3 regions of the Serratia sp. NA_112.1 genome follow, and region 3 is predicted to be linked to each of the others. Evidence: predicted binding sites of a transcription regulator. Region 3 holds the regulator's gene; each other region holds the start of a gene.
The links. Region 3 encodes Fur, which represses iron uptake genes when iron is present. Its sites were predicted from a motif close to ATAATAATGAGAACNACTATCAA; they were not measured.
Positions count from the first base shown of each region.

Region 1: the regulator Fur is predicted to act here: its motif matches at 1,292-1,314, upstream of exbB (tol-pal system-associated acyl-CoA thioesterase).
Region 2: the regulator Fur is predicted to act here: its motif matches at 1,114-1,136, upstream of sodA (superoxide dismutase [Mn]).

Region 1 is NZ_JBQZFO010000012.1:57,627-59,900, forward strand. Features, by position in the region: gene metC (cystathionine beta-lyase) at 1-1,132, opposite strand, end outside; gene exbB (tol-pal system-associated acyl-CoA thioesterase) at 1,388-2,274, shown strand, end outside.
Region 2 is NZ_JBQZFO010000013.1:94,661-96,934, reverse strand. Features, by position in the region: gene fdnG (formate dehydrogenase-N subunit alpha) at 1-115, opposite strand, end outside; gene fdhD (formate dehydrogenase accessory sulfurtransferase FdhD) at 260-1,087, shown strand; gene sodA (superoxide dismutase [Mn]) at 1,214-1,834, shown strand; gene ACUTQ5_RS19910 (methyl-accepting chemotaxis protein) at 1,962-2,274, shown strand, end outside.
Region 3 is NZ_JBQZFO010000001.1:342,915-345,188, reverse strand. Features, by position in the region: gene fldA (flavodoxin FldA) at 143-682, shown strand; gene fur (ferric iron uptake transcriptional regulator) at 1,003-1,449, shown strand; gene ACUTQ5_RS01715 (glycosyltransferase) at 1,627-2,274, opposite strand, start outside.

The sequences.
Region 1 (2,274 bases), on a different contig from region 3:
CCAGACCGATATGCAGGCGCACCAGGGTGCCGGAGAAGTCGATGCCGCCGGCCGGGCGGATGGCTTCCAGCTCCTCCGGTTGGTTAGCCAGGATCAGAGACTCATAGCCGCCCCAGGAATAGGCCATGCTGAAGTGGTTGAAGTTGTCGAGATACTCGGCCAACTGCGCGTCGCTCAGACGCTGTTTCAGCACGAAAGAAAACAGGCCGTTGCAGCCGCTGAAATCACGGCGGTAAAACTCGTGGCCCTTGCAGCTGGGCAGCTCCGGGTGATTGACCACCGCTACCTCCGGCCGTTTGGCCAGCCAGTTGGCGACTTCGATGCTGCCTTGCTGATGCTGCTTCAGGCGGACGCCCAGCGTGCGCAGGCCACGGCTGGCCATATAGGCTGTATCGGCGTCTACCATCTGGCCCATCAGATAAGAGTATTCGCGTAGTTGATCCCAACAGCGCTGGTTTGCCACGGCGGTGCCGAGCATGTAATCGGAGTGGCCGATAATGTATTTGGTCCCGGCCTGAATCGAAATATCAATGTCGAAGTCCAGCGCCTTGAACAGCACACCGGCCGCCCAGGTATTGTCGATCATGATCACCACTTCAGGTGCCACCGCGCGAATTGCCTGCACCATGGCCGGGATATCCTGAACTTCCATGGTGATCGAGCCGGGGGATTCAAGAAACACCACGCGGGTATTGGGCTGAATAAGCCCGGCGATATCGGCACCGATCAGCGGGTCAAAATAAGTGGTTGCCACGTTCATGCGGCTCAGAATATGGCTACAAAAATCCTGCGTGGGTTCATACACCGAGCCGGTCATCAACAGGTGGTCGCCGGCGCTGACAAAGGACAAAATGGCGTTGGAAACCGCCGCCGCGCCGCAAGGGTAAAGTACACAACCTGCGCCGCCTTCCAGCTCAACCATCGCATCCTGTAACGCGAAGTGGGTCAGGGTGCCGCGCCGGCCATAAAACAGTTCGCCGTGTGCCCGTTTGGCGGTGGCGTGCTTTTTGGCCGCCACCGAATCAAAGACCAGTGAAGAAGCGCGTTGGGTGACGGGATTGACGGAGCCCTGGGTGTAGCGCTTGCTGCGTCCTGCGCCGATCAGGGTGGTTTCGATGTTTTTTGACGTCATAGGAGCTGGCCCACCTTTGGCTTGGTCTTCACGGGGTATTTGCGATAGCCCTTAAGTTAGCATGATGCATGATAGCCATCCAGACGTTTTAACTGCTAAATGTAAAAGCAATGGCAATTTACCCGTTCGGGCGGCGTCGTTTTGCCGATTATTTGGTAAATAATAATGAGAACTACTATCAATCCCTGATTGGTTTGATATGATCGCACGCTGAATTATTCTTCAATTTTGTTCGGTAACGGGTGGAGGCACAGCGTGAAAACGGCTGGCAAGCATTTAAATCAAGGATCGTTCGGTCAGGGCCGGGCGCAATGGGGCCAGGCATTTGGCCGTGGTCTGTTAGCTTCAATGGTATTGGTAGTGGGTCTGGCCGGTAGCGCTCAGGCTGCACCGGCGACTAATCCGGCCGTTACCCAGAGCGTTGCTCCGGCCTCTGCGCCTGCCGCAGCCGTGCCTGAAAGTATCACCCCGCTGAATCCGCAACCGACCATCCAGCCGCCGGAAACTCGCGGTATGGACTTGTCCGTATGGGGCATGTACCAGCATGCGGACATCGTGGTGAAAATCGTGATGATCGGTTTGGTGTTGGCGTCTATCGTCACCTGGACCATCCTGTTTTCCAAGGGCAGCGAACTGATCCGCGCCAAGCGCCGCCTGCGCCGCGAACAGCTGGCGTTGGCCAACGTCCGCTCGCTGGATGAAGCCTCCGAGCTGGCACAGAACTTCTCGGACGAGAGCATCAGTTCTGTATTACTCAGCGATGCGCAGAACGAGCTGGAACTGTCGGCAGAGTCTAACGACAACAACGGTATCAAGGAACGTACCGGTTTCCGACTGGAGCGTCGCGTTGCGGGCTACAGCCGTAACATGGGGCGTGGCAATGGTTTCCTGGCGACTATCGGTGCCATCTCGCCGTTTGTCGGTCTGTTCGGCACCGTCTGGGGCATCATGAATAGCTTCATCGGCATCGCTCATTCGCAGACCACCAACCTGGCCGTGGTTGCTCCCGGCATCGCTGAAGCGCTGCTGGCAACCGCATTGGGGCTGGTTGCCGCGATCCCGGCGGTGGTGATTTATAATATCTTTGCCCGTGTAATCAGCGGTCATCGCGCTCAGGTTGGCGACGTGGCTGCTCAGGTGCT
Region 2 (2,274 bases), on a different contig from region 3:
TGTACTGCCGGGTTTCCGCTAACGCCACTTCCGGGGCAAAGCCCAGAGCAGCTACCGTCGTCCCTGCCATACCGCCAGCGCAGATCTTAAAGAACTGCCTTCTGCTGACCTGCATGGGGGTCTCCTTTCACTTGCGATTGTCACATTGTTTCAAATGGCGCTTTCCCCCTGGAAGCGGGAAGCGCTAAAATTACTGTTGTTTTTACGCGGCAATATTACCACAGCGTATTTGTGGGTGTTACAAACAGGTGCCACTTAAGTGAACAATATAAACCCAGACCAACATATCAATGAAACCTTGCTCACAGGGGTGACCCGGTCTCAGGTGTATCAACGCGGGCAACTCGCCACCGCACAGCAGGATTGGCTGGCGGAAGAAGTGCCGGTCGCGCTGGTCTATAACGGCATTTCTCACGTGGTGATGATGTGCACCCCCAAAGATCTGGAGGCCTTCGCCCTGGGCTTTTCCCTGTCTGAAGGCATCATCGAGTCACCGCGCGATATTTACAGTATAGAGATTAACCAAACTTGTAACGGACTGGAGGTGAAAATTGAGCTTTCCAGCCGTCGCTTTGCCGGTTTGAAAGAGCGCCGCCGTGCCATGGCAGGCCGCACCGGCTGCGGCGTGTGCGGTATCGAACAGTTGGCGGATATTTTTCGCCCGCTGCCTGCATTGCCGTTTACCCAAACCTTTTCCCTCACCAACCTCGATCACGCGCTGGAGCAGCTAAAGCAGGTGCAGAGCGTCGGCCAGCTCACCGGTTGCACCCACGCCGCCAGTTGGATCTCACCACAGGGGGAACTGCTGGGGGGCTGTGAAGACGTAGGACGCCACGTGGCGCTCGACAAGCTGCTCGGCGTGCGGGCAAAACAAGACTGGCAACAGGGAGCAATCCTGGTTTCCAGCCGCGCCAGCTATGAAATGGTGCAAAAATCCGCCATGTGCGGCGTCGAGATCCTGTTTGTGGTTTCTGCCGCCACGTCACTGGCAGTGGAAATCGCCGAGCGCAGCAACCTGACGTTGGTCGGCTTCAGCAAACCCGGCCGTGCCACGGTGTTTACCCACCCGCAGCGCATTGTGGATTAACCAAAGACCACAATATAAGTAGGGCATTGATAATCATTTTCAATATCATTTAAATAACTATAATGATCCGACTGCTTACGCGGTGCTCACATAATGCGCCGCCCTATACCCTTGGAGATGATGATTATGAGTTACTCACTGCCATCCCTGCCGTACGCCTACGACGCACTGGAACCGCATTTCGACAAGCAGACGATGGAAATCCATCACACCAAACATCACCAGACTTATGTTAACAACGCCAACACCGTGCTGGAAGCTTACCCAGAGCTGGCTCAATACAGCGTTGAAGACCTGATCCAGGATCTGGATAAAGTGCCTGCTGACAAGCGAACCTTCATGCGTAACAACGCCGGCGGCCACGCTAACCACAGCCTGTTCTGGAAAGGCCTGAAAATCGGCACCACTCTGGGTGGCTCCCTGAAAGCGGCTATCGAACGTGATTTCGGCAGCGTTGAGAAATTCCAGGAAGAGTTCGAGAAAGCCGCAGCGACCCGCTTCGGTTCAGGTTGGGCCTGGCTGGTACTGAAAGGCGACAAACTGGCTGTAGTGTCTACCGCTAACCAGGACAGCCCGCTGATGGGCGAAGCCGTTGCCGGCGCTTCAGGCTTCCCAATCGTGGGCCTGGACGTGTGGGAACACGCTTACTACCTGAAATATCAAAACAAACGTCCAGACTACATCAAGGCATTCTGGAACGTGGTTAACTGGGATGAAGCCGCAGCACGCTTCGCGGCGAAGAAGTAATTCGCCCCCAAAAATGAAGATACCCGCTTCGTGCGGGTATTTTTTTGACCAAAATTCGCTAAAGTTTGACCGTTCTTTGCCGATGGTTTATTCAATTGACGTTCGCCCAAAGGAAAGGAAAATCATTATGGCGGCATTGAAAACATTGGCAGGAAAGTTTGTTCATCTCACCGTGGGTAAAAAACTCGGTCTCGGTTTCGCACTGCTGCTGCTGCTGTCCACGGTCATCGCTGGCACCGGCGTGCAATATCTGCACATCATCAAATCCCGTTCCGCTCGCATCGATTTCAGCAACCATTTGAAAGAGGAGATCAACCAGGCCAAGTACAACCGCGCCATGTTCAGCCAAACCTACAAGACAGAGTATCTACAGAACAACCGCACTAACATCAAGAACGCTGTCAAACTGATCGGTCAGGGGCAGGAGCTGGACTGGGACC
Region 3 (2,274 bases):
AAAACCCCGGGGTAAATTTCTGGCATGATACGCAATTACCGGTGAGGGTCCCCCTTGCCATGGCATCATTTTAATCGGTGTTATCGTGGTCATCGCTAACATCGTGTAATGCAATTTATTGAATTTAAAGGTTATACGCGATATGGCTAATGTAGGCATTTTCTTTGGCAGCGACACTGGCAATACCGAAAACATTGCCAAGATGATCCAGAAAATTCTTAAGCAACAGTTTGGTGACGATGTGTGCGAAATTCACGACATCGCCAAAAGCAGCAAAGAAGACCTGGAAGGCTTCGATATTCTGTTGCTCGGTATCCCAACCTGGTACTACGGTGAAGCCCAGTGCGACTGGGATGACTTCTTCCCAACGCTGGAAGACATCGACTTCAACGGCAAGCTGGTAGCCCTGTTTGGCTGTGGCGATCAGGAAGACTACGCAGAATATTTCTGTGATGCAATGGGCACCATCCGCGACATCATTGAACCGCGTGGCGCTGCCATAGTCGGCCACTGGCCAACCAAAGGCTATCATTTCGAAGCCTCAAAAGGTTTGGCAAGCGACAGCCACTTTATTGGTCTGGCAATTGACGAAGACCGTCAACCTGAGCTGACCAATGAGCGTGTTGAAGGCTGGGTAAAACAAATCGTCGAAGAGCTGAGCCTGGCCGAAATCGTCGGCTAACGCCAAACGTTGAACAAAAGCCCTGCAAAGTGCATAGTGTTGCCAGCAGGGCCATCATTGGCAGTACTGATTACTGCAATCGAAGATACATATTTGTAACTTCCCACATCGTCAAGGTAGACTGAGTTATCGGTTTATCCCGCCCATCAAGACGTTGCGTGTGCAACATGCAATAGTGCAATTATATCTTTGTTAACAACCGGCGGTTTCTATTTAGGTCAACCGGTTCTATAATGAGACGCAATTAACTCTTTGTGCCGACCGATGCCACAGGCGAGAACGCCTCAACTTGATTAGCATAGTAACAGGACTGAATCCGCATGACTGACAACAACACCGCATTGAAGAAGGCCGGCTTAAAAGTCACGCTTCCGCGACTCAAAATCCTGGAAGTACTGCAAAATCCGGAATGCCATCACGTCAGTGCGGAAGATCTGTACAAAAAACTGATAGATATGGGCGAAGAAATTGGCCTGGCTACGGTTTACCGCGTACTGAACCAATTTGATGATGCCGGCATTGTGACCCGTCACAACTTCGAAGGCGGCAAGTCCGTGTTCGAACTGACCCAGCAGCATCACCACGATCACCTGATTTGCCTGGACTGCGGCAAAGTGATCGAATTCAGCGATGAATCAATCGAAGTTCGTCAGCGTGATATCGCCAAGCAACACGGCATTAAGCTCAGCAACCACAGCCTGTACCTGTACGGCCACTGTGCAATTGGTGACTGCCGCGAAGACGAAACTCTGCACGATAAAAAATAATGCCCTTAACCGGCATTAAGAACCGCCTTAACTGAACAGATAAAAAAATCCCCGGACAGGCCCGGGGAAAGTTCACAGCTTGAAATACAACAATTGCAGAGGCACTTCTTTCCGTCTTCCCACTTACACTCACTTCACCGTCAACTCACCCGCCGACACGCGGATGGGCAAACCTCTTCACAGCTCATACTCAAGAAACAGCAACCGATCAAAAAACAACGGCCAGGCGTGATCGAATACACCTCGAACACGGAACCCCTTGTTCAGATAAATTTGGCTGGCATCACTGCGTTGCCATACACATAGCACGATATTTTTCGCCTGGTGCTGTTGTGCTCGCTGCTTTATCAGCGCAAACAATTGGTTAAAATGCCCTTGTCCGCGGAATTGACTCTCGATTGCCAGACTGCAGATGAAATAATCGTCAGCAGTGCACAGGCTTTGCACAAAGCTGTCATAAGCCTCATCAAGCGGTTTTATTTCATCGCGATAATGATAATCCGCTTCTATGCCATACAGCTCGCTGATGGTGGCCGCATTAAAAAAGCCGACAAACTCTCCACGCCGATCGTAAGCTACCGTGATCAGCCCGAGATAAGGCTCAATATTTTGCGCCTGCTGCAATGACACCAGATCCAGCCCAGCTCGATTGCCGATAGAGCAGTATTCAAGGTAACTGGTGGTGAAAATCAGCTTTGCCATGCGAGTCTTATCGGCTGCACTCGCCTGCCGCCCCGGTAGAAAATGCAATGCCCCGCCCTGCTCCGGTAACACCGCGTCCCCTACTCCAGCGGTCGGGCACCAGTAATTACCCGCCGTAATCCG